DNA from 4 places in the Bradyrhizobium sp. Kon37 genome. Region 2 is predicted to be linked to each of the others. Evidence: predicted binding sites of a transcription regulator. Region 2 holds the regulator's gene; each other region holds the start of a gene.
The links. Region 2 encodes LexA, which represses DNA repair genes until DNA is damaged. Its sites were predicted from a motif close to TGTTCNNNNTGTGTTCNG; they were not measured.

Region 1 (7,532 bases), on a different contig from region 2:
GCGGAGCCGCCTTTGGATTCCGTGATCTCGACATTGGCCGCCGGCAGTTCGTCGAGGAAGCGCGACGGGATCGTGGTCGACCAGGTGCCATGGATCCGGCGGTTGGTGGCAAAATAGATCTTGGCGCGGCGGCGAGCCCGGGTCAGGCCGACATGGCCGAGCCGGCGCTCTTCCTCGAGGCCCGCGCGGCCCTGTTCGTCGAGCGTGCGCTGGCTCGGAAACAGGCCTTCTTCCCAGCCGGGCAGGAACACGTTGTCGAATTCCAGCCCCTTGGCCGAATGCAACGTCATCAGCGACACCGCGTCCTCATCGGCGCCGCTGTCGCGGTCCATCACCAGCGAGATGTGCTCGAGGAAACCTTGCAGATTCTCGAACTCCTCCATCGAGCGCACCAGCTCCTTGAGGTTTTCGAGCCGGCCCGCGGCGTCCGCCGAACGGTCCTTCTGCCACATCTCGGTGTAGCCGCTCTCGTCGAGCACGATCTGGGCGAGATCCGTGTGCGACGTGACCTCGCGCTGGGCCCGCCAGCGGTCGAACTGGGCGACGACGTCGCGCAAGCTTCCGCGCGCCTTTGGCTTCAGCTCGTCGGTCTCGACCACCGCGCGCGCCGCCTCGAACAGCGGAATGCGGCGCTTGCGGGCGTGGTCGTGCAGCATCTGCACGGTGGCATCGCCAAGGCCGCGCTTGGGCGTGTTGACGATGCGCTCGAAGGCGAGATCGTCGGCCGGTGAATTGATGACGCGCAGATAGGCCAGCGCATCGCGGATTTCGGCGCGCTCGTAGAAGCGCGGGCCGCCGATGACACGATAGGGCAGGCCGAGCGTGACGAAGCGGTCCTCGAACTCGCGCATCTGGTAGGAGGCGCGCACCAGGATCGCGATCTCGTTGAGCTTGTCGCCCTGGCGCTGGATCTGCTCGATCTCCTCGCCGATGCCGCGGGCTTCCTCTTCCGAATCCCACGAGCCTGTGACCGTGACCTTCTCGCCGTCATGGTCTTCGGTGCGCAGCGTCTTGCCGAGCCGGCCCTCGTTGTGGGCGATCAAATGCGAGGCGGCGGCGAGGATGTGGCCGGTCGAGCGGTAGTTGCGCTCGAGGCGGATGACCTTGGCGCCGGGGAAATCATGGTCGAAGCGCAGGATGTTGTCGACCTCCGCGCCGCGCCAGCCATAGATCGACTGGTCGTCGTCGCCGACGCAGCAGATGTTTTTGACGTTTGTTTTTTCTTGCGCCGGAGGCGGCGCCTCATCGCCATTCTCGGCATCACGCGGCGGAGACTCGATGGCTTGCCGGGGCAAGCCAGGCAATGACGGATTGGACGATGGCGCCTGCGAGAGCAGCCGCAGCCACAGATATTGCGCGACGTTGGTGTCTTGATACTCGTCGACCAGGATGAATTTGAAGCGCTGCTGGTACTGCCGCAGGATATCCGGGTGCTCGCGGAAGATGCGGATGTCCTCGAGCAGCAGATCGCCGAAATCGGCGGCGTTCAAAATCTTCAGCCGCTCCTGGTAGCTCGCATAGAGCTTGCCGCCCTTGCCGTTGGCGAACACGGCGGCTTCGCCCGACGGCACCTGCGACGGCGTCAGGCCGCGGTTCTTCCAGCCGTCGATCAGCCCGGCGAGCATGCGCGCCGGCCAGCGCTTGTCGTCGATATTGTCGGCTTGCAGAAGCTGCTTGAGCAGTCGGACCTGATCGTCGACGTCGAGCACGGTGAAGTTCGACTTGAGCTGCGCCAGCTCGGCATGGGTGCGCAGGATACGCCCGCCGATGGAGTGGAAGGTGCCGAGCCACGGCATGCCTTCGACGGCATGACCGAGCATCTGGCCGAGCCGGTGCTTCATCTCGCGCGCGGCCTTGTTGGTGAAGGTCACCGACAGGATCTCGGAGGGGCGGGCGCGGCCCTGGCTCAGGATATGGGCGATGCGCGTGGTCAGCACGCGGGTCTTGCCGGTGCCGGCGCCGGCCAGCACCAGAACCGGGCCGTCCAGCGTCTCCACAGCCTCGCGCTGCTCCGGATTGAGCCCGGACAAATATTGCGGGCCCACCGAGGCCCGTGCACGCGCGGCGATGCCGCCGGCTGCGGGCTGGTGGTCGGGGACGCTCTGGGACGTGATCTTGCTCGGCTCGGTCATGCGAATCATTTGCCCCACGTTGGCACCGCGGGGTGGTGAAAGGGGAGCCTTCTTAACAGGGATTGGTCCCTATATGGGGCCGCGGACGGGGGTTTTCCACGTGCGCGGAAAGCCAATTTGTTCCTGTCGGTCGAGCGAATTTCCGCTCCCGGCCGCTCGGAACCAATGTTCCGCGTTGGAGATTGGTTCTGCAAGTGAGGCGCGTCAGGCGCGCCGATCGCAGACAGACATCGAAACAGAGGTTCGGATCATGCTTAGCTGGGTAGTGACGTTTCTGGTTATCGCCCTGATCGCCGGTATCCTGGGCTTTGGCGGCCTCGCCGGCGCGTCGATCGAAATCGCCAAGATCATCTTCTTCATCGCGGTCGTGCTGTTCCTGGTCTCGGCCGTTGTTGGATTGGCCCGCGGCCGTACCAGGGTCTAGCGCGCTTACCGCTTCGAGGGCATCGCCACGTTGCGGCCGATGCCCTCAGGCCGCGGCACGGCGCTGTGGGCCTTGACCACCGCCGTAATGCGCTCACGGATGTCTGGTGGAAAAGCCGCCACCTTTCGTGAGCCCATATCGATGTGCAGCGACATGTTTTCGGAGGTCGCCGACAACCAGCCTTCGGTCGCGTGTCGCAGCTCCTGGAATGTGTGAAGCCGCTTGTCGTCGGCTTCCAGCAGCCAGACCGAGACCTGCACGGGATCGCCGAGGTGGATTTCGCGCAGATACCGCACGTGGCACTCGGCGGTGAAGGTCGAGCCGCCGCGCTCCTTCATGTAGCCCGGTCCGATCCCGAGCGTCAGCCACATCTGGTCGATCGCGCGGTCGAACATCACGTTGTAATAGGCCATGTTGAGGTGGCCGTTGTAGTCGATCCATTGCGGCTCGATCTGCATGATCGAGGCGCGGAACGGTGCGCCCTCGATCGTTGTGGCAGCAGTCTCCGGCATGTGTCCTTCCCCAGCTATGCGTCCGGTCGCTTGACTTGACCGGTGAGATGTCCTTTGCCACGGTTCGTCTCGTCGGGAGGAATGTCCGTGGGTACGACCATCACCAATAATCCGCCGCGGCCGGCGCCGAAAGCCCTCGCGAGCGCGCTGGAGCAGCTTGCCGCGCGCTTCGGCAACCGCCTCATCACCTCGCAGGCCGTCCGCGAGCAGCACGGCCATACCACCACATGGATCGTGAACCAGCCGCCGGACGGCGTGGTGATGGCGCAGGAAACTGCCGACATCCAGGACGTGGTGCGGATCTGTGCGAAAAACGGCGTGCCCGTCATCGCCTTCGGCACCGGCACCTCGCTCGAGGGCCAGGTCAACGCACCCGCGGGCGGCATCTGCATCGACCTGCGCGACATGAACAAGGTGCTGGCGGTGCATGCCGAGGACCTCGACTGCGTGATCCAGCCCGGAGTCACCCGCAAGGCGCTCAACGAGCATCTGCGCGACCAGGGCCTGTTCTTCCCGATCGACCCCGGCGCCGACGCCTCCCTCGGCGGCATGGCCTCGACCCGCGCCTCCGGCACCAACGCGGTGCGCTACGGCACCATGCGCGACAGTGTGCTGGCGCTGAAAGTAGTCCGCGGCGACGGCGAGATCATCACCACCGGCACGCGTGCGAAGAAATCATCCGCCGGCTACGACCTGACGCATCTGTTCGTCGGCGCCGAGGGCACGCTCGGCATCATCTCGGAACTGACCATCCGCCTGCGCGGCATCCCCGATACGATCGCGGCCGGCGCGGTGTCGTTCGAGACCGTGGACGGGGCGTGTCAGGCCGTGATCCTGGCGATCCAGACCGGCATTCCCGTGGCGCGCATCGAGCTGCTCAACGCCGCGCAGGTGCGGGCCTGCAACGCCTATTCGAAGCTGACGCTGCCGGAAACGCCGCTGCTGCTGATGGAATTCCACGGCAGCGAGATCGAGGTCGGCGAACAGTCCAAGGCCTTCGGCGAGATCGCAAAGGACTGCGGCGGCGGCGACTTCTCCTGGACCACCAAGCCGGAGGACCGCACAAAACTGTGGCAGGCGCGGCACGACGCTTATTGGTCGGTGAAGGCGCTGCGGCCCGGTGACAGCATCGGCGTGGTCGCGACCGACGTCTGCGTGCCGATCTCGCGGCTTGCCGAATGCGTTGGTGAGACCGAGGAAGATCTCAAGCGCCTCAACCTCTTGTCGCCGATCGTCGGCCATGTCGGTGACGGCAATTTCCACTGCTCGCTGGTCTGCGACACCAACGATGCCGACGAGATGGCGCGCGGCGAGGAGTTCATGCATCGGCTGGTCGAGCGCGCACAGGCGATGGACGGCACCTGCACTGGCGAGCACGGCATCGGCCAAGGCAAGCAGAAATATCTTGCGGCAGAACTCGGCCCCGAGGCGATCGACGCGATGCGGGCGTTGAAAAAGGCGCTCGATCCGCAAAATATCTTCAACCCCGGCAAGATCGTTCCGGAGGCGTAGCGCGCAGGCTCACCGCCGTTTATGCTCGCTCCCTCACCACGGAGCAGGCAATGCAGTGGTTCGCCCGCAAGACGCGCCGGGACATCTGGGACGAAGCGATCGAACGGCCGCTCGGCGACATCGAGGCCGCCGAGCGCATTCGTGCGATCTGTGACGCCGCTGCGGCGAGCGCGGCAGGGTCCGCGCGCAACGACAAGCGCGACAGCGAGCGCTACGAGCGCGCGGCCAAGGTCGCGATGGAAATCGCGATGAAGATCTCGGACGGACTGATGCGCGACGACGCGGTCCGTCGCATCGTCGATCTCTGCATGAAGGCGAACGACCTCAAGACGGCGCAGATCCTGTTTCGGGCGATCCATGCCAGCTGGATCCGCGAAACGGTGCAGCGGGATCATCCGACATTGGCGCAGTGAAAGCGGTGCGCTCCCTCCCCCGCTTGCGGGGGAGGGTCGGGGAGAGGGTGTCTCCGCAACGGGACAATCCCCAAGAGGAAAGAACCCTCACCCGGCGCGCGGGACGATGCTTCGCATCGCCCGGGGACGCGCCGACCTCTCCCGCAGGCGGGAGAGGTTACAGCGAGTTCGCGGCTCGACCTGCGCGAACCAAGGCTGTTCCTATTTCGCCAACTTCCGCACGGCCTCGTCGACGCTGTGGAAGACGTTCTCGCGGGGCAGGGCCTCGAACAGTTTGAATCGCTCGAACGCGTCCTGCGCGCGCACCGATTCCAGCCGGGCCAGCGCGACCGTGACACCCTGTTCGCTGCACGCCCTGAACACATCGAGCAGGATCTGCGCGGCGGTGAAGTCGATCTCGACCATGCCGCTCGCCTCCAGCACCAGCAGTTGCGGAGGCGTCGCGCCGAGCACCTTGGTTACGTCACTGCGAAAGCCGGGCGCGTTGAGGAACGACAGCGGCGCCTGCAGCCCGATCACGGCGACGCCGGCGATGCGCTCGCCCGCGATGTGCGGATGCGCCGGCCACCAGATCGTGGTGCCCGGCACGCGCTCGAACTCGACCAGCCGCGCGCGCGTCGTGCTCCAGATGCCGTGCAGCAGCGACAGCACGATGCCGAGGAACGCACCCTGCTGGATCGGCAGCACGATGATCAGTGCGGCGGTGGCGGCGATCAGCAGGAATTCGCTGGGGGATTGGCGATAGATCGTGACGATCTGCTTCACGCGGATGATGCGCAGCGCGACGAACAGCAGGATGCCGCCGAGGGCTGCGTCCGGAACGTGCTGCAGCAATCCCGTTCCAAACGCGAGCAGCGCCAGCACGATTGTCCCCGCGGCGAGGCCCGCAAGCTGCGATTGCCCGCCGGTCTCGGCGACGATGCCCGTCCGCGGTGGGCTGGCATTGACCGGAAATGCGCCGAACAGTCCCGACAGCACGCTGCCGGCACCCGCGCCGAGAAAATCGCGATCGACGTCGGCCGGCTTGTCGGGATCGGACGGAAACGACCGCGTCGTCGCCGCGGTCTGCACCATCACCACGATCGTGATCACGAAGGCCAGCGGCACGAGCCGCACCCATTGCTCCGGTGCAAGGTCGGGGAAGGTCGGCCGCGGCAGCGTGCCGGGCACGCTGCCTACGACGTTGACGCCCTTGCTCTCGAGGCCGAGGGCGATTGTGGCCAAGGTCGCGGCGACGAGCCCGATCAACGCGCCCGGAATTTTTGCGCTGACCTTCTCGGAGGCGAAGACCACGGCCAGCACGCCGAAGCCGATGCACAGCGTGTAGGGATTGCTGCGGCCGAGTTCGCTTGCGAGCACGCCGATGCGATCGAGCGTCGGCCCGCCCGGCGAGTCCAGCCCCAGCACGCCCGGCAATTGCGACACGATGATGTGCACGGAGATGCCGGCGAGGAAGCCGACCATGACCGGCACAGACAGGAGATTGGCGATGCCGCCGAGGCGGAAGGCGCCGCCGGCCAGCATCATCGCGCCGACCATCAGCGCCAGCGCGATTGCGAGGCCCTGGTACTCAGGCGAGCCGGTGGCGGCCAGCGCCGCCAGTCCGCCGGCGAAGATCGGCGTGATCGTGGAATCGGCGCCGCAGGACAGGAAGCGGTTGCCGCCGAGCATCGCAAAGCCGAGCGATCCCGCCATGAAGGCGAAGAAGCTGATCTGCGGCGCGAAGCCGCCGAGCCGCGCCGTGGCCATCTGCTCGGGAATTGCGATCGCGGCCAGCGTCAGCCCCGCCATCAGGTCGCCCGGGAGGGAATAGGACGCGAGTGAGCGAAACAGCGGCCAAGCTGGCTTGGCGTGAGCGTCGTGCGGCATCGATATGGAGTCCCCGGAAAGCCTGGCGTCAGTCGGTTAGACTACAGCATTTCCGTATCGGGAAGCAGCAGACGCAGTTTATCTCCATCCGATGGCAATGACGGAGGACAGATCTGTCCTCCGTATCTCGCGAGCGGTCTCAGTAACGGCCGCGGTCGTTGTGATAGTCGCCGCCGCGTCCGCCGCCCATACCCATGCCGATCCCGACACCGATGCCAATGCCTTGCATGATGGCGCCAGGCGGCGGGCCGCGATCCGGTGGCGGCGCGCGCTCGTAGATCACCTCGTCAGGCGGCGGCCGGCGCTGCCGGGATGGCGTGTCGACCACCTTGCGCTTCGGCGGCGTGTCATCGACGCGCTTCTTGATCACGGGCGCGATCGTCGGGTTGACCGGCGTTGCAGGTGCCGAGGGTGTCGAGCACGGGCAGGTCGGGGCCATCGCGACGGCGACCGGGGCAGGAGCGGCCGCGACCACCGCAGGCAAGACGTAGTTGCGGTTCTGCACACGGAGCAGCAGCCGGCGTGCGGTCGCAGCCAGATCGCTGTTGTCCCAGTTCGCCAGATAAGCCTCGAACGAGGCGCGGGTGTTGATCGCGGTGGCGCGCTCCCACGCCAGCATCTGGCGCCGGCGCTCCACAATCGTGCGCAGGCGCGGGGTACGGGTGTCCTG
Region 2 (7,532 bases):
GCTCGAGATCTTCGATCCGGATGGTGCGGCGAGCGTGGCACGCGCCTGCGGCACTTTCGGTGCGGCGCATATGCTCAGTTCCGTGTCCGAGCCCGGCCTAGAAAAGACCGCCGAAGCTGCGCCGGACGCGTTGCGCCTCTACCAGCTCTACGTGCGCGGCGACGACGCCTTCGTCACCGACGTCGTCAGCCGGGCTGAGAAGAACGGCTACGCCGCCTTCTGCCTGACCGTCGATACCGCTCATTACAGCCGTCGCGAACGTGACATCGCCAAGCGCTACGTTCGCGAGAGCCGCCTGCGCGCCACCGGCGGCGATTACCAGAAGGGTCTGGAGTGGCGGACGGTGAAGATGATCAAGGACAAGTTCAAGATCCCGCTGATCCTCAAGGGCATCGCGACGCCGGAGGACGCGCTGATCGCGATCGATCACGGCGTCGAATGGATCTACGTCTCCAACCATGGCGGCCGTCAGCTCGATCACGGTCGCGGCGCCATGCACGTGCTGCCCGAGATCGTCGAGGCCGTGAACGGCCGCGCCAAGATCATGGTCGATGGCGGCATCTGTCGCGGCACCGACATCGTCAAGGCGATCGCGGCGGGCGCCGACCTCGTCGGCATCGGCCGGCTGCAATGCTGGGCGCTGGCGGCGGCCGGCGAAGCCGGCGTGGCCCGCATGCTGGAGCTGCTCGAGGACGAAGTGCTGCGCTGCCTCGGCCTCTTGGGTGCGACCTCGTTCGCCGAGGTCAATAAATCCTGCCTGCACCAGGCGACCGCAACCAACGCGCCGAGTGTGTTCAGCGCGTTTCCGCTGTTCGACCACGAGCCGTATCGATACTGAGTGAAAGGACGCAGGTGACATCGCTCTCTCCCGGCAGCGCGGATGCGCTTCTGTTCGATCTCGGCCGCGTGGTGCTCGATATCGATTTCTCCAAGGCGATCGCCTGCTGGGCGGGACATGCCGGCTGCAAGCCTGAAGCCATCGTCGCGCGCTATGTGCGGGACAGCGAAGCCTATCGGCTGCACGAGATGGGGAAGATCAGCGATGAGGATTATTTCGCCTCACTGCGAGCCTCGCTCGGTATCGGCATTTCGGACGCGCAGTTCCTGGAAGGCTGGAACGCGATCTTCGCCGGCGAAATGCCTGACATCGCCGAGCTGCTGCCGCGCGCAGCGAAGCAGATGCCGCTCTACGCTTTCTCCAACACCAACCGGCCGCACGTGGACCATTTCTCAAGGGAATATGCCGACCTCCTCGGCCATTTCCGCGAGCTGTATTTGTCGTCCAGCATCGGCTTGCGCAAACCGGATGCGGACGCCTTCGACCACGTCGTTGCGGCGATCGGCGTGCCCGCCGGGCGCATCGTGTTCTTCGACGATCTTGCCGAAAACATCGAGGGAGCGCGGGCGCGCGGCTTGACGGCGGTGCATGTGACCTCGCCACGTGACGTCGGGAACGCGTTGAAGGCATTGGGCATCTGACGACGAGGCGTCGTCGCGAAACCCTTGGCGGCACGGCCAACGGGAACAATTTTGAAAAAAATTGAGGAACCCAATCACTTTGTGCATTTTTATACAGAGTTCCCGGAACGGAATACCGCCTTCCGGACTCTTAGAGTCCGTTGGGACTTCTACGGACGGATGCATCATCGTGCTGGGCAAGACCTACCTCACCAAGCAGGCCTCTCTTCTTCTTGAATTCGCCAGGACAACTTCAGATTCGGACCTTTCCGCCAAGCTCGTGAGCAAAGCCGCGGACCTGAAATCTCAGGCTGATCCGCTGCCCGACAAGGATCAGGGACCCAAGGCGCCCGACGTAACTCCCGGGCAGCCAGGGAGCTGATCGATCCAGGCCCGGGGCGCTCGTCGTTCTCGCCTTGCCGTGATTTTCGTCGCTCCCATGACCACTCTCCTGCCGATCTGTCGGGTTCTTTGGATCATGCCGCGACGCGCTTGATCCTGCCTTCCGGAACAATGTGAAGCGGCGGGATGACTGCGCCCGCTTAGCCGTTTTTGCCTCTGCGCCCGCGCTCGGCTAGAAGACGTGCGGAACATTCGCCCGAACGTGCCGAGCAGGAGTTTTCGCCGTGGCCTTGATGCCGGTTTCTGACGCGCTTGCCGCGGTGCTGGCGGGTGCAGAGCCGCTGCCGGAAGAAATGATTTCCCTCGACGAGGCCTACCATCGCGTGCTCGCGCGTGACGTCGCGGCGCGGCGCACGCAGCCGCCGCAGGCGATGTCGGCGATGGACGGCTACGCGGTGCGCGCGGCCGATGCCGCGACGATCGATTCGGAACTCACCGTCATCGGCGAAGTCGCGGCAGGCCGACCGTTCGCGGGGACGGTCGGCGCCGGCGAGGCCGTGCGGATCTTCACCGGCGGCGTCGTTCCCTTTGGCGCGGACGCCGTCGTGATCCAGGAGGACACGGTCGCCGCCGGCAAGCGTATCACGATCAAAGAAGCCGCCATCGCCGGACGGCACATCCGCGCCGCCGGCGTCGATTTCCGCGAGGGCGACGTGCTCCTGCGCAAGGGAAGTCGTCTCACCGAGCGCGACCTCGCGCTCGCCGCCGGGATGAACCATCCGCACCTTGCCGTTTTCAGGCGTCCGAGGGTCGCGATTCTCGCCACCGGCGACGAGCTGGTGATGCCGGGCACCACGCCCGGCCACGGCCAGATCGTCTACTCCAACGGCTACGCCCTGCACGCGCTCGCCCGCAGCGAGGGCGCCGAGACCATCGACCTTGGTATTGCCGCCGACACGCTGGAGGCGACCACCGCCGGCATCCGCCGCGCCCGCGAGAGCGGCGCCGACATCCTGATCACGACCGGCGGCGCATCGGTCGGCGACCACGATCTGGTCCAGCAGGCACTGAGGGAGGAAGGCATCGCACTGGCGTTCTGGAAGATCGCGATGCGGCCAGGCAAGCCGATGATGCACGGGCGGCTCGGCGCAATGGGGGTGATCGGCCTGCCGGGCAATCCCGTGTCGTCCTACGTGTGCGCTTTCCTGTTCATGGTGCCGCTGATTCGCGCCCTGTCGGGCCGTTCGGTGATTCACCATCGCCGTGAACGCGCCGTGCTCGGCCGCGAAATCGGCGCCAACGACCAGCGCGAGGACTATCTGCGCGCGCATCTGGAGGAGCGTGACGATGGCACGCGCGTCGTTCTTCCCGTCAATCATCAGGACTCTTCGCTGCTTGCGAATCTCGCTGCAGCACAGGTACTTCTCGTGCGCGCACCGTTCGCGCCGAAGGCCGAGGCCGGCACGGCTTGCGAAGTGTTGCGGCTCCCCGTCTGAGCGTCCCGCAATGCGCGTTCCGCGAACTTTGCTCTGTTCACGGTAAATTAAGCAGTTGCGGAACATGTATCGAACATATAGTGTCCGTTCATGATTTGTTTCGAGTATGTAGCGGCTTATTGCCGAACTCTGCGTCTCGGAATCGGACGACATCAACCGGGGGACTTTGGTCGAGATGTTAACGCGCAAACAATACGAGCTTCTGCGGTTCATCAGTGAACGTCTGAAGGAAAGCGGCGTGCCGCCCTCCTTCGACGAGATGAAGGATGCGCTCGATCTGCGCTCGAAGTCGGGCATCCATCGCCTGATCACGGCGCTCGAGGAGCGTGGCTTCATCCGACGCCTGCCCAACCGCGCCCGTGCGATTGAAGTCATCAAGCTGCCGGAGCTCCAGGCAGCCGCCGGCAGCCGCCGCGGCTTCACGCCGAGCGTCATCGAGGGCAATCTCGGCAAGGTGCGTGCGAGCTCCAGCCTGCCCGCGGACGACGGCGAACGTCCCGTCGCGGTGCCGGTGATGGGCCGCATCGCGGCCGGCACGCCGATCGAGGCGTTGCAGACCCGCAGCCATACGATCAGCGTGCCGCCCGACATGCTCGGCTCGGGCGAGCATTACGCGCTCGAAGTGCGCGGTGATTCCATGGTCGAGGCCGGCATCCTCGACGGCGACATGGCGCTGATCCAGCGCAACGAGAGCGCCGATACAGGCGACATCGTGGTGGCGCTGATCGACGACGAGGAAGCGACGCTGAAGCGCTTCCGCCGCCGCGGCGCCTCGATCGCGCTCGAGCCCGCCAACGCAGCCTATGAGGTCCGCATCCTGCCGCCCAACCGGGTGAAGATTCAAGGCAAGCTGATCGGGCTTTACCGGAAGTACTGATACCGGGAGTCCTTGATACCGGGAGTCCTTAATATCGGGAGTACTTCATACCGGAGGTGCCTGGCGCCTCGCGCGCTTCCTACCGGCATCGCCGGTCAGCGATTGGAGCGGATCATCGTCGTCTCCGGCTGGGTAGTCTTTCTGGTTCTGCACAGACTATCCGGCCCCTCCTTCGGCGCTGGCTCCTCGCGACGCCCACGAAACAGCACCGCTTCAAACGGCACCGCTTCGCGGCTCGAGTGTTCGAGGAAACACCATCCAGCGATCAAGCTCGACCGTTGCAGTTAAGCCGGCGATATTCGCGCACGCGCCTCCCGAATGCATCGCAACTCGCTTTGTTCCTATTGAATTCGGGAAAGATAATGTGATCGCGGCTCCCGGAAACCAGCCGCAGATTTGCCCACAACCAAGCAGAGCGTTCATGCTTCAACTCTGATAGAGGCCTGCGCCTCGATTAAGAGACGCGGGTTGCTATCCCAGCATGAGGAGCACCCGATGTGTGACTACAGCCTGCATGCCGTCGCGTCGCGCCCCGCCGAAGTCGGCGAGACGATCGTCACGACAAGCTTCCGCGGCACCTCGACGCGCGGCTTCGCCTCGGCAGCCGATCCGTCTGTTGCCGTCTGCCTGCTGCCGGGAACGGAGCTCGCCTTCGCCGACGACGTTCGCTACGACAATCGCTGGATCTGGACGCGCACCATCAATTCCCGCGTGGGCAAGTTCGGCAAGATCGACCCGCACGTTCCCGACCGCCATCATGATGCGATCGAATTCCCGGACGGCAAATACGTGCTGGTGACGCAGCTCGTCGAAGGCCAGCGCGCGACCGTTCTGCAACTGCCGGTGACTCAGTCGGTCACCGAGCGCGAGCACAAGGCGCAGATTACCGCCGACCGGCAGCCGACCGTCAGGCACCTGCCGATCGGCTGACACAGCCGCCTCCGGCTACGAGGTCGGGGGTCAGGATTGAATTGCCATCGCCGGCCGTGGCCGGCGAGATGGTACGGCTTGCGTCCGCGAAATCCAATCGGATGGACCAAGCCCGCACCTCTCCGCCGCACGAAGTTTGAGCCGCCCTGCCTGAATTTTGAACGTCCGCTTCGCAGCCAAATGACCGATGCTGTCAGGGCTTGAGACGGCGGACACGCTCGATGAAAACCTTCCTTCGCGTCGTTGAACTCTGGGTGCCCGATCGGACGCGCACGCGGCTGGAGTTTGGTGGCGGTCTCTGTGGCGAAGGGCTGTCCGCGTTCAAGGCCGTCAGCGAAGAGCTGCACTTCGGATATGACGAGGGACTTCCGGGCAAGGCCTGGGCCGTGGGCCACCCCGTGATCCTCACCAAATTCGCCAACTCCTATTTCAAACGGACCGATCAGGCGCTCGCGGCCGGCCTCACCTGCGGCGTCGCGGTGCCGGTGTTTGCGGGTGAATTCCTGCAAGCCGTCATGGTGCTGTTCTGCGGCGAGGACGAAGCGCATGTCGGGGCGATCGAGCTCTGGCACAACGACCCTGATGCCTCCCACGAGATGGGGCTTGTCGACGGCTATTACGGCACCGCCGACATGTTTGAATTCAACTCCCGCCACACCAAATTTCCTCGCGGCTTTGGCCTGCCTGGCCGCACCTGGAAGGCGGGCCTGCCGCTGATCATAAAGGACCTGCACGACGCCAGGAGTTTTCTGCGCTGGGAGGACGCGGCCAAGGTCGGGATCAATTTCGGCGTCGGCGTGCCCTATCGGACGGGCGCGGACCAGACCTGGGTCCTGACATTCCTCTCCGCGCAGGCCACGCCGATTGCGCGACGCTTCGAGATCTGGATCCCGAACGAGACCCGCTCGGCACTGGTGTTCCGCGCCGGCGATTGCAGCGCGCAGACCGACCTTGCCGCGCTCTATGCGGATAAATCCATTGCCAGAGGCGAAGGCAGCATCGGCGGGGCCTGGGCCACCGGCATGCCCGCGCTCAACGCCGATCTAGTGCATGACGGCTCGGTCGCCGGTCTCGAAGCCTGCACATCCGGACTGAGCCGAATGGTGGCCCTGCCGGTCATCGGCAATTCCAGGCTCGACGCCGTACTGGCCTGGTACTTGTAACCGATCCAATCAATCGTCGGCCTGCAAGTCGGTCTCCGCCGGCGTTGCGTCCTTGATGCGGGGCGCGATCGCCTTCGGCGCAAGGCTGCCGTCGAAATCTCCCTCGCCTGCGCCGGCCGGCAACCAGGGGCGGCTCGTGCCTCTCGCCCTCACCGCGTGAACCGCAAAGCCGTCACCACGTTGCGTCAACGCCAGCGCACTCTGGCTGGCGAGCCGTTGCCGATCGACCACCATCGCCGCGCAATCGGGTGGCGCGGGGCGCGTCGTCACCACCAGCGCGGCCCGACTGCAATCGTCCGCGAGAGCGTCGACGCGCAGTGCCAGCGCGACCAACCTTCCGTCGGCCAGTGGCGTCACGCAGCCGGATTCGTCACAGGACACGCCATCGGCCAGAGAGGCTCGGCCCGCATCGCGCGGATCGGCGTCGGCAGCGAGCCATTCCTTGAGCAGAAAGCTGTCCTTGCTCGTCCTGATCAGGTGCAGATATCCGTCCCTGCCCCGCACCGCGACGCTCGCGCCATCCCCGGCAATCAGGATGTCGGGCTGCCGCGCCGACAGTCCCCAGAGGATCGCTGCCAGCAGCACCAGGGCGCCGGACCAGCGTAGCGGCGTGCGCAACAAGCCCAGCAGGATGATTCCCAGGCTCGCCGCGATCAGCGGCGCGATCCCGAACGCCGAGATGCGGCCGACGGCGCCCGGCAATGCCGCGACCCAGCGCGAGACCGCGACCATCCAGTCGATGCCGATCCCCATCAGCCACCAGAACACGCTGTCCAGCCCGAACGGCGCAGCAAGCAGCCCCAACAATCCCGCCGGCATCACCAGCGCCGAGACCACCGGCATCGCGCCCAGATTGGCAAGCACGCCAAACGGCGTGACACGGTGGAAATGGAAAGCGGCGTAGGGCGTGGTCGCAAGTCCCGCAATCAGCGAGGCCATGAACAGCATCGCGATCTCGCGGCCACCCCACATCGCAATGCGCGCGGTCGCCGAATGGTCCGGTGAGGCAAACAAATTGGGCATGCCGATCTGCACCAAGGCGACGAGCCCGAGCGTTGCCGCAAACGACATCTGAAAACTCGGATGCACCAGTGCTTCCGGCGCGACCGCCAGCACGATCAGCGCGGCGACAGCAAGCGTGCGAAAGGTGATGGCGCGGCGATCGACCATCACCGCGATCAGCACCACCGCCGTCATGAAGAACGATCTTTGCGTTGCGACCTCCGCGCCTGACAGCAGCAGGTAGAACGCAGCAGCGACCAGCGC
Region 3 (7,532 bases), on a different contig from region 2:
GTTTGATCCCGTTCAGGACCGCATAGGCTCAAAAGCAATTCCGCCCGCTGACCGTCCCTCCGAAACAAAAAGCCCGGCCAACCGGCCGGGCTTTTGATCTGTTGCGATGAACGCGCGAGACGCTTACGCGGCCTCGTCGGCGACCGTGGCGCCACCCTCGGTCTCGTCGCTATCGCCCTCGGCGTCCGCATCGCCTTCGCCTTCGCCTTCGGCGGCTTCGGACTTGGCGCCGGTGCGGCGCGGGCTCTTGGCGAGCTGGGCCTCGATCTCCTTGACCGCTTCGGTCTCGGTCGAGTGCTGCACCACCGCGATCTCGCGGGAGAGACGGTCGAGCGCGGCTTCATAGAGCTGGCGTTCGCTGTAGGACTGCTCCGGCTGCGACTCGGAGCGATAGAGGTCGCGCACGACTTCCGCGATCGCGACGATGTCGCCCGAATTGATCTTCGCTTCGTATTCCTGGGCGCGGCGCGACCACATGGTGCGCTTGACGCGGGCACGGCCTTTGAGGGTCTCGAGCGCACGCTTCACCAGCGCGGGCTCGGACAGCTTGCGCATGCCCACATTGGCGACCTTGGCGGTCGGCACGCGCAGCGTCATCTTGTCCTTGATGAAGTTGATGACGAACAGCTCGAGCTTCGCGCCGGCGATCTCCTGCTCCTCGATGGCCAGAATCTGGCCGACACCGTGAGCGGGATAGACGACGAATTCGTTGGCCTTGAAGCCCTGACGCTGGGTCACGACCTTCTTTTCTTCGACCTTCGGCGCAACAGCCGCGGGCTTCACGGCCGGCTTGGCGGCAGCGACAGGGGCCTTGGCGGGAGCAGCAGCAACAGGAGCCTTCGGCGCGGCGGGCTTGGCAGCGGGAGCCTTGGCAGCGGGCGTCTTTGCAACAGCGGGCTTGGCGGCAGGCTTGGCGGCAACAGGCTTGGCAACGGTCGCTTTCGCGGCCGGCTTGGCAGTCTTGTTAGGCATTGCGCTTCTTTTGTTCTTCGAGGACTTTGCAGCCGGCGCCTTCGTCGCGGTCCGACCCTTGGATGCGCTACGGCTGGCCGCGGCGACTTTCTTGGCGTCCTTATGGGAAGCCTTCGCTGAAGTACTCTTTTTACGCGTTTTCTGTGACACAGCCTGCGCGCGGAAACTGCCACGCCCCTGTTCGACATTTGGTTTCACGGGAACCCAACGGGGCCGACGGGGCTAACCAGGGTTCGGCTCAATGTGCCCAATATAGCACATTTCCCGCAAAAATCAATAATTTAGGGGTCTTAAGGGCTGGTTTTCGGCGATAACGCCGCTAATAGGGTTAAGTTTGACCCGAATTAGTCGCCGGAGCCGGGGTTCGCGGAGAAATACTTGTCGAACTTGCCCTCCATGCCGTCGAAATCCTTGGCGTCGGCGGGTGATTCTTTCTTCTGGGTGATGTTCGGCCAGCTCTTGGCGTAGTCGGCATTGACCGTGAGCCACTTTTCCAGGCCCGGTTCCGTGTCCGGCTTGATGGCATCGGCGGGGCATTCCGGCTCGCACACGCCGCAGTCGATGCACTCGTCAGGATGGATGACGAGCATGTTCTCGCCCTCGTAGAAACAATCGACCGGGCAGACCTCGACGCAGTCGGTGTACTTGCACTTGATGCACGCTTCAGTGACGACGTAAGTCATCCAACGCTCCGAAAAGCTCTTTTAAAAGTCGCGGCTTGCGTAGCGCGGATGGCCCGGCGCCGCAAGCTCAGGAACGGCCGATCATGACGGCTTTATGCGCTTGATCGACCAAGAAATGAATTCAAAGCGCAATTAATTGCGCTGAGAATTCGGATGGCCTTCGCTGAGCTCTTCGTAGAGCACACGGGCCGAGGCGGCATCGCCGCGGCGCTCGTTGAAGGCGATGACTCTCAAGACGCGCACGGTGCGATCGAGCGCGACGGTGAGCACGTCGCCGATCTTGATCGCATGCCCCGGCGATTTCTCGCGTGCGCCGTTGACGCGAACATGGCCGGACTCGACAAGCTCGGCAGCGGAGGTGCGCGCCTTCACCACCCGCGCGTGCCATAGCCATTTGTCGATGCGCTGCCGCTCGGTCGTGGGCTCACTCCTTACGCCCGGACAGCTGCTCCTTTAGCGCAGCGAGTTTTGCAAACGGCGAGTTCGGATCGACCGGGCGATCGCGCTCGCGCGGGGTGGCGCTCGATGCATAGGGACGCAGCGAGGGTCCGCCCTGGCGGTCGCGGCCCTTGTCGCGGTCGCGGCCACGATTGTCGCGGCCCTTGTCGCGATCGCCGCCACCGAACTTGCCCTTGTTGCGATCCTTGTTGTCGCGGTCCTTGTTGCCGCCATTCTTGCCCTCGAAGCGGCGGTTCTTGTCGTCGCGTCCCTCGGGACGCGGCGCGGCTTCGGTGCCGCCTTCGCGCGGCTTGCGGAAATCCCTGCCGCCATCGCGACCAGAATCGCGACGATGACCGCCGCCATGGCGATGACGTTCACCGCGTTTCTCGCCGTCGGCGGCAGGCTGGGCTTCGCCTTCGGCAGGCGCAGCGCCGGCTTCAGCAGCTGCCTGCGGACGCGGCTGGTGACGCTGGTTGCGATGGCGCTCGTGGCGCGGCTTGCGATCATCGTGACGGCCGGCGGGACGCCAGACCTCGATGAGCTCGGGCTCGGCGGGCGTGGCCGCGGCTTCCACAGGTGCTGCCGCATCGGCCGACGCCGCGGCTTCGGTTGCAGCAATCTCTGCAGGAGCGGTTTCGGCGGGGACAGTTTCAGCGGGAGCGGTTTCAGCAGCTTCAACGGCAGCAACAGCCTCTTCCGCAGGTGGCGCGATGCCGGGAGCGTCTTCCGGCGTGACGGAAGCCTCAAGCGCCGGCTCTTCAGGCGCGGGCTCGTCGTGCTGCTCCATGCCCGGCGCGTCTTCGACGGTGACAGGCTCGGCGGCGGCTTCGATCGCGGTTTCGGCGGGCGCTGCGCTGTCTTCGGTCGGTGTTTCGGTTGCGGGCGTCTCTTCGGTGGAGGCTTCGGCAGCAGGCGCCTCAGCAACAACCGGCTTCGCCGGCAGCGGCGGGCGCTTGTCCATGCGATAGCCGAGCGCACGCAGCACCGACGCAAAATCCTCGCCGGCAGAACCGGTGAGCGAGGTCATCGCCTGCGTCACCACGAAGCTGCGGCCGTCGAATGCACCGGCGGGCTTTTCGCCGGACGCATTCTCGCGCCAGGCCAGCGCCGGACGGATCAGATCGGCCAGGCGCTCCAGGATGTCGACGCGGACGGCGCGCTCGCCGGCCTGCTTGTAGCCGAGCACGCGATAGGCATCGCGCGGCAGCTGCTTGTCGACCGGGAACGAGGTGCGGCCGGAGCTTGCCAGATGCTGCGCGCCCGACAGCGCGGAGGGATCGACATTGTCCTGCTTCAGCGCCCAGAGCAGCGCGGCCAGCGCACGCCCGGCCGGCTTGAGCATGCCGGGGAAATAGAGGTGATAGGCGCCGAAGCGGACGCCGTATTTGCGCAAGGTCGCGCGCGAGGGCTGGTCGAGGTCCTTCAGCTCGTTGGCGATCTTCGGGCGCTCCAGCACGCCGAGCGCCTCGACGAGCTGATAGGCGATGCCGCGGGCGATGCCGGTGACGTCCTCGGCCTTGCTGAGCTCGAACAGCGGCCCGAGCAGCTTTTCGATATGCGTCTTGAGCCAGAGCTCGAGCCGGGCCTGCACCTTGTCGCGGGGGGCGCCCGTGAGGCGTTCGTCGGAGATGATGCGGATGCGCGGATGCAGCGCGTCCTCTGCGGCAGACAGCCGCGCCACGGCATCGCCGGTCCAGCGGATCATCCCTTCCGAGGTCAGCACGAACTGCTCGTCCGGTGCGTTGCCCAGTTTTTCGGCGCGCGCGTTGATCTCGCCGGCGAGCACGGCCTGCGCTGCAGCCTGCAACGCTTTCGCATCGGAGCCGGCTTCCGCCGCATCCGGTGCAAAGGTGAAGCCATCGAGGCGGCCGATGACATGGCCTTCGACGATGACTTCGCCGGTCTTGCCGATTTCCGTATTCAAGCTCGTGTTCTCCCGCAGGCGGCGCATCAATACACTGGTCCGGCGATCAACGAAACGCTCAGTCAAGCGTTCATGGAGCGCATCCGATAATTTATTTTCGACCTCGCGGGCGATCCCCTGCCAGCGTTCCGGGTCTTTCAGCCAGTCGGGACGGTTGGCGACGAAGGTCCAGGTGCGAATCTGCGCGATCCGGGCCGACAGCGTGTCGATATCGCCGTCGACGCGGTCGGCCTGGTCGATCTGGGTCCTGAACCAGGCGTCGGGGATGCATCCCTTGCGCATCAGGAAGCCGTAGAGCGTCGTCACCAGCTCGGCATGGGCGGCCGGCGACAGTTTTCGGTAGTCCGGGATCTGGCAGGCTTCCCACAGCCGTTCCACGGCATCCTTGCCATGTGCGACATCGCGCACCTCGGCGTCACGGGCGGCGTGGTCGAGCACGCGCATGTCCTCGGCGATGGGCGCGCGCGTCAGCGCCTCATGGCCGGGGGCGAGGTTCAGCGAGACCTGGAGCGCGCCGAGGGAAGCAAAATCCAGCTTCGAATTGCGCCATTGCAAAACCTTCACGGGATCGAAGGTGTGGCTCTGCAGCGCATTGACGAGCTCGGGCTCGAACGGGCCGCAGCGGCCGGTGGTGCCGAAGGTGCCGTTGCGGGTGGCGCGGCCGGCGCGGCCGGCGATCTGGCCGAATTCGGACGGCGTCAGGCGGCGGAACTGGTAGCCGTCGAACTTGCGGTCGGAGGCAAAGGCGACGTGGTCGACGTCGAGATTGAGGCCCATGCCGACGGCGTCGGTGGCGACGAGGTAATCGACCTCGCCGTTCTGGAACATCGCGACCTGCGCGTTGCGGGTGCGCGGCGACAGCGAGCCCAGCACCACGGCGGCACCGCCATGCTGGCGGCGGATCAGCTCGGCGATGGCATAGACCTCGTCGGCGGAGAAGGCGACGATGGCGGTGCGGCGCGGCTGCCGCGTGATCTTGCGGTCGCCGGCGAATTCCAGCTGCGACAAACGCGGCCGCGTGATCATGGAGACGCCCGGCAGCAGCCGCTCGATGATCGGCCGCATGGTCGCGGCGCCGAGCAGCAGCGTCTCGTCGCGGCCGCGGCGGTTGAGGATGCGATCGGTGAAGACGTGGCCGCGTTCCAGATCGGACGCGATCTGCACCTCGTCGACCGCCAGGAACGAGACGTCGAGATCCCGCGGCATCGCCTCGACGGTCGAGACCCAATAGCGCGGCGCTTTCGGCTTGATCTTCTCCTCGCCGGTCACCAGCGCGACGGCATCGGGGCCGACCCTTGCTGCGATCTTGTTGTAGACCTCGCGCGCCAGCAGGCGCAGCGGCAGCCCGATCATGCCGGAGGGATGCGCGAGCATCCGCTCGATGGCGAGATGGGTCTTGCCGGTGTTGGTGGGACCAAGCACCGCAGTGACGCCGGCGCCGGGAAGCCGCTCGGAAGCGAAGGGGGAGGAGGAAAAAGGCATCTGGGGGATTAGGTAATGGCGATTGGGGCGAATGTCAGTGCTGTTTTGGGGCGGTGGCGCGAAGGGCCGGCAAGTCACCTCGCCCCGCTTGCGGGGAGAGGTCGGCGCGAAGCGCCGGGTGAGGGGGCTCTCCGCGAGTCCGTCTGTCACCGCTTCCGTGGCAGCAGCCCCTCACCCCAACCCTCTCCCCGTAAGAACGGGGCGAGGGGGACGAGAGAGCTCCCCAGATCCCGCGCAACTGTCTCACTTTGCGACGCTTTTCCCGTTGGCTTTAAGCTTCGGAACGAGTTGAGAACGAATCGCGGCCGAATCGCTGACTCCCCCTTGAGTCCTGTTCCGTTCTCGCAAGATGTCGCGGGAGGCTTGTTGGGATCGCACTAGATGGAGTTTTGCCCCGCCGCACAAGCGTCGTTCGATGGCGGATTCGTTAAAGCTGGGGACGGCACGGAGTCGAATCAGAATCGGGGAGGAGTCAAATGGATTCCCGGCCCTGGAGCCCTCCAAAACAAAAAGCGCGAAAACAACCCCATGCACAGTAGGCATGTCATTGAAAACATTCGCATTATTTGCCAAAAGGGAGGTCCGTAGCCCGCATGGAGCGGAGCGCAATGCGGGGGCCAAGCAAAGAACCCGGATTGCGCTGCGCTCCATCCGGGCTACGGCAGCTGGGCCGGGGCTACGACAGCCCGGCCTACTGCGTCTTCGCGACCCTGGGGGGCTGGGCCGTGGTGATGAAGCTGGTGGCTTCCAGCATGGCCGGGCCGAGCGGGGTCGGCACTTTCAGCCAGAACGGGACCAGGATGCGCGTTCCCGCGATCGGCGCGAACGCGACCTCGATGTTGCGCTGGGCGGCGAGATATTTGATCACGGGACGGTCGGGGATGTAGCCGGCGATGGGCACGAAATACAGCGAGCAGACCACGACCTGGCCGTGATAGCCCTTCTCCGCCTTGACGTTTTCCATGCGCTTGAAATCGAGCTTGAGCTCGTAGCGCATGCGGCCGTCGAACACCGCGGCGCTGCCGTGGCAGGCGTCCGCCGACAGCACGTCGCCGGTGCCTGCTACGCGCACCAGCGAGGCCGTCATCGGGTCCCAGACACCGCGGCGATGCGCGTCGGTGACGACGATACGGTCGGGATCGACCGGCGGCTCCGGCAGGATCGCAAAATCCTTCACATTGCCCTTGTCGAGCGTGATGCGGATCTCTTCGGTCTTCTTCGAGGTGGTGGTGGAGGCCTGGTAGCCGGTCGCGACCAGCGCGCCGTTGACCACGCGGCCCTGCGAGGCGCCGGTGCCCGACCCGCCCGCGAAGGATTTCAGCAGCCCCGAGGTGCCGCCGGAGGCCGCGGCCGCGAACACGTCGTCCTGGATGTCGATATTCCAGGCGCCCTTGCCGACCGGAATGCCCGCCAGCGTCGCCTCGTATTGCGCCTCGAGCTTGCCCTGCGCCGCCGCGGGCTCCGCCGCGCACGCCAAAACCAGCCCGAAAAGGGCCGCCATGGCCCATCGGCCGGCAGAGCGCGGACGACTTGCGCGTAGCTCCATTGAGCGCAGGCTTGGCGCAAGATGAGGCGTTGTGAGCACGAAACAATCCAATCGGGGCGCGAACGGTTGTTACTTAAGCCAAAAACCGCGCCAAGCAATGTGTCCGGGCCACTCCGCGTCCGGAACTCCACCGGACTCTTCGGGCGCGAATACGCCCTTTATGTGATGGTAAGGCGCGATAATCATTGCCGTTTTGGTGATCGGGGCGGGTCAGAACCGCGCACCTCACCCCGCCACCTCTTCCCCCTCGCCCCGCTTGCGGGGAGAGGGTCGGGGTGAGGGGGGCTCTCCTGGGGGGAGGTGAGAATTGAGTACACTCAACCCGCAGCGCCCTCGCGGAGACTCCCCCTCACCCGGAATCCGCGCTAATCGCGCGCATTCCGGCCTCTCCCCGCAGGCGGGGAGAGGCGAAAACAGCAGCCAAAACCTTGACGTCCCGCCGCTTCCCCCCTATACGTCCGCCCGCTCCCTGCAAGGACAGAGA
Region 4 (7,532 bases), on a different contig from region 2:
CCCCGCCAGTTGGGTGGACTGGTGCTTGCATGGTAGACAGGCCTGCATTTTCAACAAAGCTTGAGACCCTCCATGCCCATCGTGAACCGCGTCGCCGACCTTCAACCCGATATTCAGGCCTGGCGCCGGGACATCCACCAGCATCCGGAGCTGCTCTATGACGTCCACCGCACCGCAGCATTCGTCGCGGACCGCCTGCGCGAATTCGGTTGCGATCAGGTCGTGACGGGGATCGGCCAGACCGGCGTGGTCGGCGTGATCAAGGGCAGCAAGCCGGCCGGCGAGGGCCTCAAGGCCATCGGCCTGCGTGCCGACATGGATGCGCTGCCGGTCGAGGAACAGACCAACCTGCCTTACGCTTCGAAGACTCCCGGCAAGATGCACGCCTGCGGCCATGACGGCCACACCGCGATGCTGCTCGGTGCTGCGCGTTATCTCGCCGAGACCCGCAACTTCGCCGGCGATGCCGTGGTGATCTTCCAGCCGGCCGAGGAGGGCGGCGCCGGCGGCTTGGCCATGGTCAAGGACGGAATGATGGAGCGCTTCGGCATCGAGCAGGTCTACGGCATGCACAACGGTCCTGGCATCCCGGTCGGCTCGTTCGCGATCCGGCCGGGTCCGATCATGGCGGCGACTGACGAAGTCGATATCATGATCGAGGGTCTCGGCGGCCATGCCGCGCGGCCGCACAAATGCGTCGATTCCGTTCTGGTCGGCGCGCAGGTGATCACGGCGCTGCAGTCGATCGTCGCGCGCAGCATCGATCCGCTGGAATCGGCCGTGATCTCGATCTGCGAGTTCCACGCGGGCAATGCCCGTAACGTGATTCCACAAACCGCGACACTGAGGGGCACCATCCGCACGCTGTCGCCGGAGGTGCGCAAGCTGGTCGAGAAGCGCGTGCACGAGGTTGTGGCGGGCGTGGCGCAGATCACCGGCGCCAAGATCGACTTGCGCTACCAGCGGAATTATCCGGTGGTGAACAATCACGCCGCGGAGACCGAGATCGCGCGTCGCATCGCGGGGCAAGTTGCGGGCGAGACCAACGTCCTCGAGATGTCGCCGCTGATGGGCGGCGAGGATTTCGCCTATATGCTGGAGGCGCGCCCCGGCGCCTTCATCTTCTGCGGCAACGGCGACAGCGCCGGCCTGCATCACCCCGCCTACAATTTCGATGACGAGGCGATCGTTTACGGCACGTCGTACTGGGTCAAGCTGGTCGAGCAATCGCTCGCGGCATCGTAAGGCCAAGCGCAACATCAAGCCGAAAGCACAAACGAAAAGGGCCCGCGCACCGCACGGGCCCTTTATCTTCGAGTGACGTGATCGGCTTCAGAAGATCCGCGAGAAGATCACGTACAGCGTGCCCGACAACAGGATGGCGACGGGCAAGGTCAGCACCCAGGCCATCACCATGTTCCTGATGGTGGCGACCTGGAGACCCGAACCGTTCGCGGCCATGGTGCCGGCGACGCCGGAAGACAGCACGTGGGTGGTCGAGACCGGCAGGCCGAATACGTCGGCGGCGCCGATCGTGGCGGCGGCGACGAGCTCGGCGGAGGCACCCTGCGCGTAGGTGAGATGGGTCTTGCCGATCTTCTCACCGACGGTGACGACGATGCGCTTCCAGCCGATCATGGTGCCGAGACCGAGCGCGATGGCGACCGCGACCTTCACCCAGGTCGGGATGAACTTGGTCGCGCTGTCGAGGCCGCCCTTGTAGGCGTTCAAGGTCGCGACCTCTTCCTTGCTAAGGTCGTTTTCCTTGTCCTTCATCAGGAAGCGGATCGCTTCCGAGGTCAGGTACATGTCGTTGCGGGTGTTGCCGACGACTTCCGCCGGCACCTTGTTCAGCGAACCGTATTTCGCGACCTGCTCGCCGACATCCTTCACCAGCACTGACAGCGAAGGATAAGTGCCTTCGCTGATGTGATGCGAGGTGACGTACTGCGTCACCGCAGGACGGGGATCGCCGATGATCGCATGGCCGGCGCCCTTGGCCGCAACCACCTTGGAGGCGGCTTCCGAAATCTTCGCGAACTGGGCGACCTGCGACTCCGGCAATGCGCGGTTGAGCGCATAGGCCGTGGGCACAGTGCCGATCAGGATCAGCATGATCAGGCCCATGCCCTTCTGGCCGTCGTTCGAACCGTGGGCGAAGCTGACGCCGGTGCAGGTCAGGATCAGCAGGCCGCGAATCCAGATCGGCGGGGCTTTGTTACCCTCAGGAGCGGCATAGAGCGCCGGGTTCTTGATCATCACCTTGAGCAGCAACAGCAGGCCGGCGGCGCAGACGAAGCCGACCAGCGGGGACAGCAGGAGCGCATATCCGATCTCCGTGGCCTTGCCCCAGTCCACGCCCGAGGTACCGTCGCGGCCGCGCATCAGCGCGTTCGCGACGCCGACGCCGATGATCGAGCCGATCAGCGTGTGCGAGGAGGAGGCCGGCAGGCCGAAATACCAGGTGCCGAGGTTCCAAAGGATCGCGGCGATCAGCAGCGCGAACACCATCGCGAAGCCGGCGCTAGAGCCGACCTGCAGGATCAACTCGACCGGCAGCAGTGAGACGATGCCGAAGGCCACGGCGCCGGACGAGAGCAGCACGCCGAGGAAGTTGAAGAAGCCCGACCACATCACCGCGACTTCGGCCGGCAGCGAGTGGGTGTAGATCACCGTCGCAACCGCGTTGGCGGTGTCGTGGAAACCGTTTACGAATTCGAAGCCGAGCGCAATCAGGAGCGCAACGATAAGGAGGATATAGGGTAGGTAGCTCGTGACCCTGGTACCGGTCGCATCGACATCGGAATAGATGCTGTAGGCCACATAGAGCAGGCCCGCGGCGAGGATGCCGAAGAATAAGATCATCGTCAGCGGATTGAAGCCCTTGTCGAGATTTGGCCGCGAGGCCGGCTGGATCGGCGCGGGATCTGCTACCGCGCGGTCGAATGCAACATCGGTCATGTCTGGACGCCCCTTAACTTTCTGTAAGGGCTATTGTCCCCGATGGATTTGAAGGCTGGATGACAGACGGCGCCTGAAAGGGGTTTTCCCGCCCGTATTCAGGCGGCGCGCGCCGCTTTCTTCTGCAAGCCGGCGGCGATCTTCAAATCTTCGACAAAGCGCTGATATTCCAGCACCTTGGCTTCCGGATCGGGCAACCGCAGCAGATAGGACGGGTGCACCGTCACCAGCGCCTTGCGGCCGTCGGGCAGGTCGATCAGCCGGCCGCGGTTCTTTCCGATCGGGGTGATCTTGCCGAACACGCTCTGTGCGGCGGTCGCGCCCATCGCGACGATGAGATCGGGCTGGATGACGGAGACCTCCCGCTCATACCACTGCCGGCAGGCCTTTATCTCCGGCGTATTCGGCTTCTGATGCAGGCGGATCTTGCCGCGCGGCACGAATTTGAAGTGTTTCACCGCGTTGGTGACATAGACCTTCTTGCGGTCGACGCCGGCCTCTTGCAGCGCCCGGTCGAGCATCTGGCCGGCCGGACCGACGAAGGGATGGCCCGCGAGGTCTTCCTTGTCGCCGGGCTGTTCGCCGACCAGCATGATATTGGCGGACTTCGGGCCCTCGCCGAACACGGTCTGGGTCGCGTCCTTGTAGAGATGGCAGGCGCGGCAGTGAGCGGCCTCCTCGCGGAGCGCTTCGAGATCGTCGGCAGCAAGCTTGCGTTTCATCGGAGCCTCCGGCCGCCTTTGAGGCTTGTGCGGATCGGTTGCGGCATTGGCGATCATGGCGCCGGTCATGCGCTCGGCGTCCTCGATCAGAGGCTTAATGATCGAAGCCTCGGGCAGGTTCCTCCAATATTTCTTCGGCATCTCGGCCTGCATCGCCTTCACCTTCAGGCGGGCCGGATTGAAGATGCTGGCGTAGTAACGCCGCCAGGTTTCCTCCAGCCGGTCTTCGCTCGGCGCCTCGCTCTTGCTGACGCCTGATGTGAACGAGAGAGCGTGGCCATCCCAATGCGCGCACAAATCTGGCGTCAGGATCGACCAGGGCATGTCGGCAAAGCGCTTGGCGAAGAACGGCGCGGCGAGCTCGACGATGTGATGCTCCGGCTCGAACCAGGCGACGTAGTGTGCTTCGCGTTCCCTGCCGATCTCGCGGAAGCGCACGAAGGCGTGCATCTTGTGCTCGTCGCGGTAGACCGCCTTTGCCATGGCCGTGACTTGCGCGACATCGAGATCGGTCGCGACCTCGATGAGGTCGTGATTGTCCTTCAGCCGAAACAGCAGGCGATAGAGGATCGCGAAACGCTCGGGATCGCGATGCAGGATCGCGGCCTTGGCGAGCTCGACGAATTTTGCAGGCACATTGAAGGTGCTATCGCCAGCCGCCGGCAGCGGAGACGGCGAGGGCGTCGCGAACAGCTCCGCTTCGCCGCCCTGCACGGCCCAAGTGACATCGGCCGGTTTCATTTGGTGAAGCACGAGGATACGTGCGGCTTTGCGCCAGCCATCGAAATCGGTTTCGTTCTCGAGTGTGATGTACTGCATCAGAAGCCAAATCCCAGTTGCGTTGCTTTCGGCTTGAACCGTTCGATCAGCCGTGCCTCGTCGAGGCGATGCGGCGGGGGCCGGTGATCGCTGAGGACGATGAACGGCAGCGCCTTGTTGCGGGGCACATGCAGCCGCGCGAGATCGGCGACGCGGATCGTGGTCGTGCGGCGCGCCGCGATGATGCGCTCGACGGCCTTGGTGCCGAAGCCCGGCACGCGCAACAATTCCTCGCGGCTGGCGCGGTTGACGTCGAGCGGGAAGCGGTCGCGGTGGCGTAATGCCCAGGCGAGTTTTGGATCGATGTCGAGCGGCAGCATCGCACTGTCGTCGACGATCTCGCCGACATCAAAACCGTAGAACCGCATCAGCCAGTCGGCTTGGTAGAGTCGGTGCTCGCGCAGCAAGGGCGGCGCGCGCAGAGGCAGCGCGCGGCTGGCATCGGGGATCGGGCTGAACGCGGAATAATAGACGCGCCTCAGCCTGTATGAACCGTAGAGATTGGCGCTGGTGTGGAGGATGGTGTGGTCGGAGGCCGCGTCGGCGCCGACGATCATCTGCGTGCTCTGGCCGGCCGGCGCGAAGCGCTGCGGCTTGGCTTTCGTGTTCGCGCTGCGGCTTTCCTCGGCCTCGTCCAGCTTCAGCCGCAGCCGGCCCATGGTGCGGCGGATCGCGCGCACGTCTTTCTCTGGCGCGAATTGCTGCAGGCTCGTCTCCTGCGGCATCTCGATGTTGATGGAGAGACGGTCGGCATATTTGCCAGCCTCGGAGATCAATGCATCATCGGCCTCCGGGATCGTCTTGAGATGGATGTAGCCACGGAAGTGATGCTCCTCGCGCAGTTTGCGCGCGACGCTCACCACCTGCTCCATGGTGTAGTCGGGGTTGCGGATGATGCCGGAGGAGAGAAACAGTCCTTCGATGTAATTGCGCCGGTAGAAGTCGAGCGTCAGCTTGACCACTTCGTCGATGGTGAAGCGGGCACGCGGCACGTTGGAGGAGGCGCGGTTGACGCAATAGAGGCAGTCGTAATTGCAGGCGTTGGTCAGCAGCACTTTGAGCAGCGAGATGCAGCGGCCATCCGGCGCGTAGGAATGGCAAATGCCCATGCCGGGCGCGGTCGAGCCCATGCCCTTGCCGTCGCTGGAATCCCGCCTCTCGGTGCCGCTGGAGGCGCAGGACGCGTCGTACTTGGCGGCGTCCGCCAGGATTTCCAGCTTGCGTTGCACGTCCATATTGGAATCCCTTTGATTCAGCTCATGAATCCCAAGGCCCGCCAATTCGATTGACTCCCGGGGCGTCGTTAGCTTTATATTAGAACATATCATGAACAAATGAGCTAGCCGCTGGTTCTCTTTTTGAGAGCCATCGGCAATCACCCTTGAGGAGCGGCGTATGAGCGGCGCACGAATAAGCGCGCTTGCAGCCTTGCGTGGCCAGATCGAGCGCATCGAGACGGCGGAGGTCGTGCATCATCGCGACCGTGTCGCGCTTGGCCATAGCGAGGCCGACAACGCGCTGAAGGGCGGGCTCGCGCGCGCGGCAATCCACGAGGTGTTTTGCGAAGGACGTCAGGGCGCAGCCGCGACGGGCTTTGTCACCGGACTTGCGGGGCGGGTGACGGCGCGCAAGCCGCTGCTGTGGGTGCGGCAGGATTTTTCAGACATTGAAACCGGTGCGCTGTCGATGAGCGGGCTCGCCGAGATCGGTCTCGATCCGCGCCGCATGGTGATGGTGCGCGCCGCCGACGTGGAGAGCGCGCTGCGCACGTCGGCTGATGCACTCGCCTGCGACGCGCTGGGCGCCGTCGTGCTCGAGCTCTGGGGCGAGACCAGGCAGTTCGATCTGGTGGCGAGCCGCAAGCTGACATTGGCTGCGCAATCTTCCGGTGTCACCGGCCTGTTGCTGCGGATGGCCGCGCAACCTTTACCCTCGACCGCCGAGACCAGATGGATGCTGCGCGCGGCGCATTCGCCGCCGGGCGCGATGTGGAGCGCTTGGGGCGCGCCGCGATTCGATGCCGAGCTCCTGCGCAATCGTCATGGCCCGTGCGGCCGGTGGATCATGGAATGGAAATGTGATGAGTGCCAGTTCTCTGAATCGTCGGCGTATCCTCAGCCTGTGGCTGCCGCGCCTGCCCATCGATCGGATCCAGCGGTTCTTCGGCAACGTCGGACTGCATGAAAATAATGCGCCCAGCATCGTCGTTGCCAAGGATAGCAACGCGCTGGTGATCCATGCGCTGGACGAGGCGGCCGAGCGCCTCGGTCTGTATATCGGCCAGCCTCTGGCCAATGCCCGGGCGATGTGTCCGGATCTAAAGGTGTTCGACGCCGATGCCGTGGCCGATGCCAAGACGATCAGCGACATCGCCGATTGGTGCGATCGTTTCACGCCGCTGGTGGCGCTCGATCCGCCGCACGGGCTGTTCCTCGACATCACCGGCTGCGCGCATCTGTTCGGCGGCGAGGCTGCGCTGTTGCAAACCCTTGTCCGTGCCCTCGACCGCCAGGGCTTTGCCGTCAGCGCGGCGATCGCCGGCACCTCGGTCTGCGCGCGCACGCTGACGCGGCAATCTTCAGGGACCATCGTTGCCGATGGCGGGGAGGCGGCGGCAATCAGCCGGTTTCCGGTGTCCGCGCTTGGCGCGGGTGAGGCTATCAGCACCGGCCTGCGACGCGCCGGCCTGAAGACCATCGGCGATGTGGCCTCGCGCACGCCGAGCGAAATCACGGCGCGGTTCGGTGCACGGTTCTCCACGTTGCTCGCCCATGCGCTGGGGCAGGGCGATGCACCGATCAATCCACGAAAGCCGCTGCCCGATTACATCGTGGAGAAACGCTTTGCCGAGCCGATCGCTACCGACACCATGATCGCGATGACGCTGTCGCGCCTGGCGGACACGTTGATCGCGTCGATGGAGAAGCAGGGCAAGGGCGCGCGACGATTAGAGGCTACCTTCTTCCGTACCGACGGCGCGGTGCGCGCGATCATGGTCGAGACCGGGCGGCCGGTGACGCAAAGCAAAGT

Region 1: a site for LexA is predicted at 2,306-2,323, ahead of AC0L3J_RS17515 (ATP-dependent helicase). Genes of this name have one in related genera too.
Region 3: a site for LexA is predicted at 5,782-5,799, ahead of AC0L3J_RS23065 (helicase-related protein). Genes of this name have one in related genera too.
Region 4: a site for LexA is predicted at 5,818-5,835, ahead of AC0L3J_RS08595 (ImuA family protein). Genes of this name have one in related genera too.

Annotation. Positions count from the first base shown of each region.
Region 1 covers NZ_JBVVOY010000008.1:26,531-34,062, reverse strand. The annotation lists gene AC0L3J_RS17515 (ATP-dependent helicase) at 1-2,141, opposite strand, end outside; gene AC0L3J_RS17510 (DUF1328 domain-containing protein) at 2,383-2,556, shown strand; gene AC0L3J_RS17505 (thioesterase family protein) at 2,562-3,068, opposite strand; gene AC0L3J_RS17500 (FAD-binding oxidoreductase) at 3,156-4,580, shown strand; gene AC0L3J_RS17495 (hypothetical protein) at 4,631-4,993, shown strand; gene AC0L3J_RS17490 (SulP family inorganic anion transporter) at 5,195-6,862, opposite strand; gene AC0L3J_RS17485 (caspase family protein) at 7,002-7,532, opposite strand, start outside.
Region 2 covers NZ_JBVVOY010000029.1:19,374-26,905, reverse strand. The annotation lists gene AC0L3J_RS32685 (alpha-hydroxy acid oxidase) at 1-838, shown strand, start outside; gene AC0L3J_RS32680 (HAD family hydrolase) at 853-1,479, shown strand; gene AC0L3J_RS32675 (hypothetical protein) at 1,649-1,840, shown strand; gene AC0L3J_RS32670 (molybdopterin molybdotransferase MoeA) at 2,085-3,296, shown strand; gene lexA (transcriptional repressor LexA) at 3,472-4,173, shown strand; gene AC0L3J_RS32660 (hypothetical protein) at 4,669-5,103, shown strand; gene AC0L3J_RS32655 (GAF domain-containing protein) at 5,325-6,266, shown strand; gene AC0L3J_RS32650 (ComEC/Rec2 family competence protein) at 6,276-7,532, opposite strand, start outside.
Region 3 covers NZ_JBVVOY010000013.1:95,399-102,930, forward strand. The annotation lists gene AC0L3J_RS23045 (winged helix-turn-helix transcriptional regulator) at 1-6, shown strand, start outside; gene AC0L3J_RS23050 (CarD family transcriptional regulator) at 124-972, opposite strand; gene fdxA (ferredoxin FdxA) at 1,317-1,655, opposite strand; gene AC0L3J_RS23060 (RNA-binding S4 domain-containing protein) at 1,788-2,057, opposite strand; gene AC0L3J_RS23065 (helicase-related protein) at 2,080-5,502, opposite strand; gene AC0L3J_RS23070 (DUF3108 domain-containing protein) at 6,194-7,003, opposite strand.
Region 4 covers NZ_JBVVOY010000003.1:127,743-135,274, reverse strand. The annotation lists gene AC0L3J_RS08615 (M20 aminoacylase family protein) at 73-1,245, shown strand; gene AC0L3J_RS08610 (inorganic phosphate transporter) at 1,333-2,961, opposite strand; gene AC0L3J_RS08605 (UdgX family uracil-DNA binding protein) at 3,060-4,502, opposite strand; gene AC0L3J_RS08600 (putative DNA modification/repair radical SAM protein) at 4,502-5,737, opposite strand; gene AC0L3J_RS08595 (ImuA family protein) at 5,898-6,686, shown strand; gene AC0L3J_RS08590 (Y-family DNA polymerase) at 6,583-7,532, shown strand, end outside.